Regions from separate parts of the Herpetosiphon sp. genome, predicted to be linked through region 1. Evidence: riboswitches for the same ligand, from Rfam matches in the RefSeq annotation. Region 1 holds a riboswitch; the other holds the start of a gene.
The links. A riboswitch is a leader RNA that binds a small molecule or an ion and turns the genes downstream of it on or off. The one in region 1 is predicted to bind S-adenosylmethionine.
Positions count from the first base shown of each region.

Region 2: it holds a riboswitch for S-adenosylmethionine, as region 1 does, so the genes downstream of both, mtnA (S-methyl-5-thioribose-1-phosphate isomerase) here and DEF47_RS17575 (homocysteine synthase) in region 1, are expected to answer to the same signal.

Region 1 covers NZ_DOPT01000081.1:59,512-65,123, forward strand. The annotation lists gene DEF47_RS17560 (DUF4388 domain-containing protein) at 1-422, shown strand, start outside; gene metX (homoserine O-acetyltransferase MetX) at 478-1,650, opposite strand; gene DEF47_RS17570 (hypothetical protein) at 1,647-2,018, opposite strand; gene DEF47_RS17575 (homocysteine synthase) at 2,302-3,582, opposite strand; SAM riboswitch class I at 3,732-3,839, opposite strand; gene DEF47_RS17580 (ABC transporter permease) at 3,993-4,703, opposite strand; gene DEF47_RS17585 (ABC transporter ATP-binding protein) at 4,867-5,612, opposite strand, start outside.
Region 2 covers NZ_DOPT01000046.1:39,215-44,826, forward strand. The annotation lists gene ahcY (adenosylhomocysteinase) at 1-989, opposite strand, end outside; gene DEF47_RS10750 (carbohydrate kinase family protein) at 1,064-2,020, opposite strand; gene DEF47_RS10755 (hypothetical protein) at 2,076-3,095, opposite strand; gene mtnA (S-methyl-5-thioribose-1-phosphate isomerase) at 3,073-4,140, opposite strand; SAM riboswitch class I at 4,189-4,287, opposite strand; gene DEF47_RS10765 (NAD(P)/FAD-dependent oxidoreductase) at 4,394-5,599, opposite strand.

The DNA of each region.
Region 1 (5,612 bases):
CGCGGGATATTAATCTCGCTGCCGATGAATGGCGCGTGCTGACGATGATCAATGGCAAAAATACTGTTGCTTTGATCGCTGAACGCACTGGTTTAGGTTGGTTTCGCTCGTGCGAAATCGTGGCAAATTTGTTGCGCAATGGCTTAATCGAAAAAAAAGAGCTGAATCTGGCTGAGTCGTTGTTTCCTCAATTCGAGGAGATGGCCCGTGGAGCCTTAGGCAATTCAGCAAGCGTCTTGCTCTCCGAGGCCTATCGTCGAGTTGGCATCGAGCCAACCGCCAATAATGCTTCCAACGAGCAAGTTCATGCCGCAATCAGCGCATTCGAGGAGTCAATTCGTTTGTTGGTTGGTCGCCCGAATGCGACCCAATTGGCCGATAAATTACGCGAACGGGCTGTCCGCATCCTTGGTAGTCGCTAAGTAACTATCCATTTCCAAAGCAAAAACGCCCCGCACTTGCGGGGCGTTGGTTGTTTTAGGCGCTTAAACTGGCCAGCCAATCGATCAATGGCGGGGTTAGTTGAGCATCTTCAAGCAAAAAGGCATCATGGCCTTTGGTGCTATGAAAGGGATAATGCACAACTGTGCGGCCAGCTACCTGAGCTGCTTGTTGAATAAGTTCGCCATCACGCTCAGGGTAGAGCCAATCGCTGCTCCATGTCGCCACAAAAAACCGCGCTTGGGTATTTGCAAAGGCTGTGGTCAGGCCACCAGCTCGTTGGCTCAAATCAAAATAATCCATAGCCCGCGAAATCACCAAATAGCTATTGGCATCAAAGCGCTGCACAAACGCACGCCCTTGATAATCGAGATAGCTCTCGACCGCAAATTCAGGTTGATGGCTCCATTGGGGCGAGGCTTCGTGCTGCCAACGCCGATCAAATTTTTCTTCTAAGGCTTCAGCACTTAAATAGCTAATATGGCCGATCCGGCGGGCTGTAGCTAAGCCATTGACTGGGCCAGCCGTACCATAATAATCGCCGCCGCGCCAATCGGGATCACTAACAATCGCCTGACGACCAGCAGCACTCAAGGCCATGGCCATTGCCGAGGAACGCGCCGTGGTCGCTAAGGCAATCACACCTCGCACCCGATCGCCCCAGCTTGCAGCCCATTCGAGCGCTTGCATGCCACCAAGTGAGCCACCAGCAACCGCCAGTAAGCGTTCAATTCCCAAGGCATCAAGCAAACGCACTTGGGCTGCCACCATATCGCCAATCGTCAAAACTGGAAAACGGCTACCCCAGTGGGTTCCGGTGTGTGGGTGCAGTGATGATGGCCCAGTTGAGCCACCACAACCGCCCAAAATATTCGAGCAAATTACAAAATAGCGGTCGGTATCAAAGGCACGGCCAGGGCCAATAAAGGGTTCGCACCAACCAGCTTTGCTATCGTGAACACTATAACGACCAGCAGCATGAGCATCGCCCGAAAGCGCATGGCACAGCAAAATCACATTTGAGCGATCGGCATTGAGTTTGCCATAGGTTTCATAGCTTAGTTGCCATGGTGCTGGAATCAAAGCGCCGCTCGCGGTGCGAAACGGCTCAGTGAAGATCTGCACTTGCGGCGTTACAAAGCCAACCGACCGTCCCCAAGCAGGTTGGGTAACGGTCGGCACATCGCCCAAGGTGACGGTATCGGTCATAGCCGCGTACCTCCTTGGCGCAAGCGGGCGGTTTGTTCGTGATAGTACCCGATGATCGCATCGACCATGCTTGAACCGCACTCAACTGCTTCCGCTGGTAAATCGCGGACAGCCGCCCCCAAATCTGCACAGCTCGCAGCCAATTCGGCTAGCATTCCACTAACATCGATCATGGTGCCAGAAGCAGGGGGCATTGCTCCAGCTCGCTGCGGCACGGCGCGGAGTTGTGCCACAGCCCAGCGATTGTGGGCTACCAATTGTTCAACTAACGGTGCAGGATTTGCCGCTTTGGCCTGGGCAAGAACGGTTGTAACAAACTCGCCATGGGCTGAGCGTAAAGGCTTGAGTAAATCATGATTATGCGACATCGGGAACTCCTTGGTCTGTGGATGCTCAGCAGCAGTTGAGCATCCACCCGTACAATTTCGGTTAGGGTCGCAACTCCCTGACATGCAGCAGTGTCAACACACTCTCACTGCTGGCACGATTGGTAATGGTTCATCAGATTGCCAAATATCTGCGTTCCCTCACCCCCAGCCCCTCTCCCACTAAGCGGGCGAGGGGAGTCCGGTTTGGTGGTTCCTCGCCTCGCTCGGCGGGAGAGGGGGTGAGGGCATGAGCAACAATCCCGTAAACCACTACACTAAGCGATTAAGCAAGGGCTTGTTCCAAATCGGCGAGAATATCGTCGATGGCTTCAGTACCCACTGACAAGCGAACGTAATCGGCGGTCACACCAGTTGCCAAGCGTTCTTCATCGGTCAATTGTTGGTGGGTCGTAGTCGCTGGGTGAATTGCCAACGACTTCGAGTCGCCAATGTTGGCCAAGTGTGAGAACAATTGCAACTTGTCGATAAAGCTCCGACCAGCAGCCAAACCACCTTTAAGCCCGAAGCCAACCAATGCACCAGCACCCTTAGGCAGATACTTTTGCGCCAATTCATATGATGGGTGGCCGGGCAAGCCTGGGTAGTTGACCCATGCGACATTCTTATGTTCAGTTAAGAACTTAGCAACAGCCGCAGCGTTTTGCACGTGGCGTTCCAAGCGCAAGTGCAGAGTTTCCAAGCCTTGCAACAGCAAGAACGAGTTGAATGGGCTGAGACATGAACCAAAGTCGCGCAACAATTGCACCCGAGCTTTGAGAATGTAGGCTGGTGCGCCCAAATCAGCAAAGCGCAAGCCGTGATACGATTGATCAGGCGTGGTGTATTGGGTAAAGCGACCGCTGGCAGCCCAATCGAACTTGCCTGCATCAACAATCACCCCACCAATCGTCGTGCCGTGGCCACCAATAAATTTGGTTGCTGAGTGCACAACGATGTCTGCGCCGTGCTCGATTGGCCGCAACAAGAATGGGGTTGCAGCCGTGTTATCGACAATCAACGGCACGCCAACTTCATGGGCAATTTGGGCAATCTTTTCAAAATCAGGGATTTGCAACTTAGGATTGCCAATGCTTTCCAAGTAGAAAGCTTTGGTGCGTTCGTCAACCGCAGCGCGGAAGTTTTCGGGATCGCTAGCATCAACAAAGCGGGTTTGCACGCCCCAACGTGGTAAGGTGTGGTGGAACAAGTTGTAAGTGCCACCATACAAGTTGGTTGCTGAAACAATGTTATCGCCAGCTTCAGCGACATTCAAAATTGCAAAGGTTTCGGCGGCTTGGCCTGATGCCAGTGCCAGAGCGCCAATCCCACCTTCGAGCAAAGCCAAGCGTTGCTCAAACACATCATTGGTGGGGTTCATAATCCGCGTATAAATGTTACCAGGCTCGGCCAATGAGAACAACGCCGCAGCATGGTCGGTATCCCGAAAGGCATACGAGGTGGTTTGGTAAATTGGCACAGCCCGCGAACCAGTGGTTGGATCGGGTTTTTGACCACCATGGAGCGCTAAGGTTTCGAATCGGTTGAATTTCACTTCGTCAGCCATGATCAGGACTCCTTGTTTATAATCTTCGAATGCTACGGTTGTTCCGATTCGCGCCATTGCGATAGGCTTCAGTGCCTACGAACCAAAAAACCTCTCATCAGTTGATGAGAGGCTGTAAGTAACCATCGAAAGATAGGTTTGTGCGCCGCCCCTCATCTTCCAGAATGATTCTGTCGGACTTAGCACCAGTCCAAGCATTGCTGCCTGCGGTTGCCGGGGTTTCATAGGGCCGATCCCTCCACCCCTCTGGATGAGTTACGCAAGTGATATTTATTTGTATGCGCTATTTATAACATAGTTAAACAGAATTGTCAAGAATCAATTTCAAGTTACTTAACAATCTTGCTAAACAACCAAAAACCCATTCCTAGCTGATTAGCATCGGAATGGGTTTAGGGCTTGCTAATGGTCTATTCCCAGCGAAATAATTTGGTTGCCGAGCCAAGGCTGACCACGGTCAACAGCGCCAATACGGCCAAACTCGGCCAAATATTGAAACTTGATCCCAACCAATTTGCTTCGATTAATTGCACCAAATGGCGTGCAGGTATCCAAGCGCCAATCTGTTGAAGCAGGCCCGATTGGCCGGTCGTGCTCGAAACCAGCACCACCGCCATTGCCCCAAACACCAAAATGCTCACAACTTGGATGCTGCGGGTATTGCGAATCCGGCTGCCAAGCAAAGCTCCCAAGGCCGAAAAGGCGATTGATCCAACCAAAAAGCTGGCAATCAAGCCAAGTGGATTGGCAGGCAACGGCAATTTTAAAACTACCACGCTGAGTATTAAAACAACCAAGCCACCCAGCAATACCAACAACAAGCCAACCAAGGCTTGAGCCAACAAATAGCGCAACGGCGAGATTGGGGTGATTTGTAAGCGCCGCAACATACCACGCTCACGATAATTCACCAAGCTCATCGGAAACGCCATAATGCCAAAAATCATCGGGCCAAACGCCAACATCATCAAGGCATTGGCGGTTTGGCTCGGTCCAGCCGGCATTTGTAATCCCAAAACCAAGGCCATCACCGCTGGAAAAAAGACAATAAAACTGAGGTTGGTCAGATCACGCCCCATCAAGCGCAATTCAGTTCGTACAATTTGCCAAAAAGCGTGCATACTTCCTCCTGAATAGGTAATTGGGTTCCCTCAACCCCAGCCCCTCTCCCACTGCGGCGGGCGAGGGGAGTTCCAATCATCTTGCTGGGCGGGTTCCCCCTCGCCTCGCGTGCGGGAGAGGGGGTCAGGGGGTGAGGGCATGCCAATCAACTGTTAAACGCAATTAATGGGCGGGCTGGCCGATCAAACGTAAAAAGACATCTTCAAAAGTTACTCGTTCGGGGTGCGGCAAGTCGCGGCTGGGCACTGGTTGTTGGCGCAAATCATGTTGATAGGCCGCAATCATACGATCTGGCGTATCGAGCGCAATCACTGTGCCTTGATCAATCACGGCAATTCGGTCGCATAAACGCTCAACTTCTTCCATAAAGTGAGTTACTAACATCACGGTTTTGCCACGCTTGCGCACATCTTGAATTAAATTCCAGGTAATCCGCCGCGCTTGGGGATCGAGACCAGTCGTCAATTCATCAAGAAAAACAATTTCAGGGTCGTGGATTAGGCTAAGCGCAATAAACAAGCGTTGCTTTTGGCCGCCAGAAAGATTGGCAAAGGCGGTTTTGGCTTGCTCGGCCAAGCCCCATTCTTCGATCACTTTTTGCCAAGGCCGCGCTTGGGGATAAAATGAGCCAAACAATTGCAACGCTTCGGCCACGGTCAGGCGATCAGGCAGAGTTGCTTGTTGCAGTTGCACGCCAATTTTGCTGCGAATATATGAGCCATGCTGCTTCAAATCGCGACCCAAAAGCTGAATCGTGCCAGCAGTTGCCGGGCGTAGGCCAATAATACATTCCACCGATGACGTTTTTCCGGCCCCGTTCGGGCCAACAATCCCAAAAATCTCCCCAGCCTCAACACTGAATGAAACATCTTTGACTGCTTTATGGTTGCCATAGTGTTTTTGCAGAT
Region 2 (5,612 bases), on a different contig from region 1:
CGACCATCGGCCATAACGTATTGATCGATGAATTGGCGTGGTTGTTTCTTTTCAACTGCCATTTTTTCCAAGGCTGGAATATCGATTTCAACATTGAAGTGGCCTGAGTTACAAACAATCGCGCCATCTTTCATTGCAGCGAAATCTTCGCCGTCAAGCACGTGAATATCGCCAGTTGCGGTGATGAAGATATCGCCGATGCGAGCTGCATCAACCATTGGCATCACGCGGAAGCCGTCCATTGCAGCTTCGAGCGCCTTGATTGAATCGATTTCGGTAACAATCACGTTTGCGCCGAGACCGTGGGCACGCATTGCGATCCCTTTTGAACACCAGCCGTAACCAGCCACAACCACGGTTTTACCAGCGATCAACACATTGGTTGCGCGGATGATCCCGTCGAGGGTTGATTGGCCAGTGCCATAGCGGTTGTCAAACAAATGCTTGGTTTGGCTATCGTTAACCGCGATCACTGGGAATTCGAGCACGCCTTGGTTGGCCATCGCGCGAAGCCGAATCACACCAGTGGTGGTTTCTTCGGTTGAGCCAATCAAGTTTGGCAACAATTCGCGGCGATCTTTCAACACGGCGCTCACGAGGTCGGCACCATCGTCCATGGTGATGTGAGGAGCGTGGTCGAGGGCGGCTTTCAAGTGATTGTAATAGGTTGCGTTATCTTCGCCCTTGATGGCATAGACGGGGATTTCGTCGTATTGCACCAGCGCTGCGGCAACATCGTCTTGGGTTGAAAGTGGGTTTGAAGCTGCCAACACAATATCAGCGCCACCAGCTTGGAGCGCACGCATCAAGTTAGCGGTTTCAGCGGTAACGTGCAAACATGCCGACATCTTGATGCCTTCAAGTGGACGTTCTTTGCTGAACCGTTCGCGCAATTGGCGCAAGACTGGCATTTCTTGCTCGGCCCAGGCGATGCGGCGCATGCCTTCGTCGGCCAGCTTAATATCCTTAATATCGAAATCCTTAGCCACGAAAAACTCCTTCAATAGAGAAATCAAAATTCAAAAGGCAAAAGGCAAAAAATGCCCAATTTGCCAGATTCAGTCTAGCCAAATAATTCAGCTAAGAGTGGTTCGGCTCCAAAGTTTTCTTCATAGCGAGCCATGAATTCGGCTTTGGTGTGGCGATGTTCTTGCGTACCGTGATGCTCGATGGCATAACAAGCCGTCAAGCTGGCGATCCGACCGGTAACTGGCATCGGCAAGCCTGCCAAGTAACCTCGCACAAATCCGGCGCGGAATGCATCGCCTGCTCCAGTCGGGTCGGCCACAATTGTGGGCTTAGCCGCTGGAATCTCATAAACTTGGCCATTTTGGTAGATTGTAGCACCTTCGCCGCCTTTGGTAACAACCGTTAGGCCAACGACTTGATGCAATTCTTCCTCGGTGCAGCCAATTTTTTCTGCCATCATGGCAAATTCATAATCGTTGCCGATCAAGGCTGCGGCGCTGCGGCAGCCTGCCAGCAATTCTGGGCCGTTCATGCGGGGTGCTTGCATGCTTGGGTCATACAAGTAGGGAATATTGTTGGTTTGGCATTCGATCACTAGTTGCGCCATGGCAGCCGGATCGTTTGGCGCGATAATCACGAAATCGGGGCGATGCCCGTCGAGTGGCAAGCGTTGGCGATGAGCTTGCGCCATCGCACCAGGATAGAAGGCAGTAATTTGGTTATCGGAAAGGTCGGTGTTGATAAAGCACGAAGCCGTAAAATCACCTTCGATCACTTTGATCAAGCCGGTATCGACCCCAGCGTTTTCCAGCCAAGTGCGATATTCGCTGAAATCTTCGCCAACTGTGCCCATAACCGTGGGACGTTCGCCAAGCAAAGCCAAGTTATAGGCAATATTTGGCCCAGTGCCGCCACGCATGCGCTTCATTGATTCTACCAAGAAGCTCACGCTCAACACGTGAACTTTATCGGCCAAAATATGATCTTTGAATTGCCCAGGAAACACCATGATGTAATCGTAGGCAATTGATCCAGCTACAACAATCCGCACGAACAAACTCCTATATGAGAACGATACCGCTGCTATGCTACGTGGATAGCAGCGCTCACTGCAATTTATAGTGCGTCCGAATGACGCGGCTAACCTCGGCCAACAGGCCAAGCGCGTGATCGGCATGGCTTGGCTCGTGTTGAGCGAGACCATGCGCGATAGTTAATAACGAGCCATCAAGTATGCGACTGTTGAGAATATCGTGATCGAGTGCTTCACGTAATAATTCAGTCCATTCATTGACGACATCACTGACCTGAATTTCAGCCAGTTGGGCGGGATCACTGGGCAAACATTCCCAAATAATTGCCCCGCCATTTTCTAAATAATCATTAATGCCCTTGCCACAAGCTAGCAAATCTTGGCGTTGCTCTTTGCTGCACACCAACACCCGCATGCCGCTATTGATCAACAAAGGCCAATCGACAGCTGAACCAGTTGGAGCAATACCACAAGCAATTGGGCTATGTTGAATGGTTTCAGCCAGCAAACTATAGGCCTCAGCTTGGCTAATTGAGCTAAATGGGTGCGCTTGGGCATTCCAAAATGGCTCAATCAAACAGACCCAACCTTGGATATCGTGGATGCGCAATTCGCGAGCTAGCCAACCAATCCGTAAGTGTAAATGTTGTGTCAAGACCTCGCGCAAGCGTTGATCGGCCAATAAAGGGCGTTCTTGGTCATCGATAAGCGTCAAGCCCAAGCTCAACGGCCCATATAAACCAAAACCTAAGGCTTGCGGCAACAACTGGCGATCATTAAGCCATGGCGTATGATCAAGCAATTGTTCAACGCTGTCAACTGCCACATGACCAACCGTATTTTCGAGATAGGCCAATTGATGGGCTTCAAGCTGGCGTTCGAGCTGAGCTAGATCGAAGTGTGGGTCGCTGTTCAAGCCAGGAAAACCATGGGTGCTCAAACGCCATAAGGGCTGCGCAACAAAGGTTGGGGCAATCGGATAGCCCTGAGTCCAACGCATTTGGGCCGCCCATGCACTTGCCTGATTGGTATAGGGCAGATCAAATGGTGCGATCGCTTGACAGCGAAACTCACTTGCCAGCGTTGGCGGCATTGGCAGCCTCAACCATGGTTTGTAATTGTTCAGCAAAGGGCGGGTAGGCAATGCCTTGTTCGGTAATAATTGCTGTTACCAAATGCGCCGGAGTCACATCAAAAGCCGGATGCGCCACCTTAATGCCTGCTGCCGCAATTGCCTGTTGCCCAATATGGGTTACTTCTTGGGTTGAACGTTGTTCGATTGGAATTGCCGCGCCATCGGCGGTCTGCAAATCAATGGTCGATGTTGGCGCAGCAACATACAGTGGAATATTGTGCGCTTTGGCTAACACTGCCAGCCCATAAGTGCCGATTTTATTGGCAACATCGCCATTTGCCGCAATCCGATCCGAGCCAACGATAATACAATCAACCTGGCCTTGCTGCATAAAATAAGCAGCCATGTTATCGGTAATTAAGGTTAAATCGATGCCTGCCTGTTGCAATTCCCACGCGGTGAGTCGTGCGCCCTGCAAAAATGGCCGCGTTTCATCGACCCAAACATGAATTGGCTGCCCATCTTCATGGACTGCGCGAATTGGTGCGAGCGCCGTGCCATAGGCTGCCGTGGCTAAACCACCAGCGTTGCAGTGGGTCAGCACATTGCGCGATTGGGCCAAGAGTACTTTGCCATGCTGGCCGATTGCCCGACACATAGCCTCGTCTTGGTCGCGAATGGCCTCGGCTTCAGCCAATAAACGCTGACGTAATTGATCAACCTCAAGTGTGTGATTGGCTTGGGCTACGTCAAGCATGCGCTGAGTGGCCCAAGCTAGATTGATCGCCGTAGGCCGCGTGGCATCAAGCAGCGCTTTGGCTTTAGCTAGTTTTTCGAGTAATTTACTGCTGGTTTGGGCGGTGCTGCGTTGGGCGGCCAAGGCCATGCCATAGGCTGCCGTGATGCCGATTGCTGGAGCGCCTCGCACTTGCATTGAGCGAATCGCCTCGATCACGCTATTTAAATCCTCACAACGTACAATATCCAGCGTTGCTGGCAAAAGACGTTGGTCGATCAAACAGGGAACTTCATCCCACCAAACAGTTTTAAGTACGTCAGCCATTGGTTGCATTACACAAAAAAACCTCTCAGAGAGAGGCCCGCATGCTCAAACTCATCTATCAGGCCGAACCTGCAGGATTTGGCACCTTCCAAATAATGGGGTTGCCGGGCTTCGTCGGGCCAGTCCCTCTGCCCATCTCGATGAGAGATCGCTTATTCACTGATTTTCCACAGTTCGGTAGGCGATTATAGCATAGTCAATTGCTTGTGACAAATGGCTTTTAGCGCGGTTTGGGCAGGTTGCCCAAGTTGGCTCAGTTGCGATCAAGCCGAAAGATCGCTGCATCGGGATTGGCTCGTTGACATACGCGATCACGCAACAGTTCGGCGGCGACCACGCTATAGGTAATGCCATTGCCGCCATAGCCTAGCGCCAGCAAAATCCGTGGCTGATCGGGCAAATTGTCGATGTAGGGCAAGCCATCCTTGGTTTCGCCAAAGGTTCCAGCCCAGCGATAATCGACATGCAAGGGGATCTGCGGAAACAATTGATTAAAACGTTTAGTTAATTTGGCAGCCTTACGTTCGAGTAGGGCATCGCGCTTGGCAGGCAGATCAATCTGATCATCTTCGCCGCCAATAATGGCTCGGCCTTCGTTGGTGGTACGCAAGTAGACATATGGACGAGCGCTTTCCCAAATCAAGCATCGTTCATACCAGCCACTAAAATCGGTTAATGGCTCGCTTGCCAGTGCATAGCTACTGCGAAATTTCACCAACTTGGGCTTGATATAGTGTTGCGCTTCATAGCCCGCCGCCAAAATCAGATATTTGGCATGAATGCGATAGCCAGTTTCGGTGGTGACCGTTACACCGTCGCTGTTGCTTTGCCATTCTTTGGCAACCGTGCGATCAAAAATTTGTACGCCACGTTGCGCCGCCTGCTTGAAAAGTGCATGGGATAGTTGAAAGGCATCAACTTCGCCTGCACTGTAGGAATATAGCGCCGCCGGAGCGGTAAAACTAAACCGTTCGCCAATCGCGGCTTTGTCGAGCAAATCGAGTTTGAAGCCATGAGCTTGACGTAAGGCGAATTCTTGGCGCAATTGTTTGACATGCCAGCGACTACTAGCGAGATATAAACTGGTTTTGTATGAAAAATGGTCTGCTACACCAACTTTTTGGGCTAAATCGGCAACCTTATCAATTGCCTCGCGACATAGGTGATAGGCGCGAACTGCCTGTTGCTCGCCAACCAATTTAACCAATTCAGTTAGCGGCGTATCGATTTCATATTGCAGCAAGGCGGTGCTGGCGCTAGTGCTGCCCCCAGCAAGCTCACGTTTTTCCAGCACTACCGTATCGATATTAGCCTCGCTGAGGTAGTGAGCGATCAGTGCTCCGCTAATGCCGCCGCCAATCACCACAACCTCACAGGTTAAATCGTTCTGCAAACGAGGGTAGATATTTAATAAGCCATTTTTAACTGCCCAAAACGGATATCCGCTATGTAAATCCATTGCTTGGCTGCTC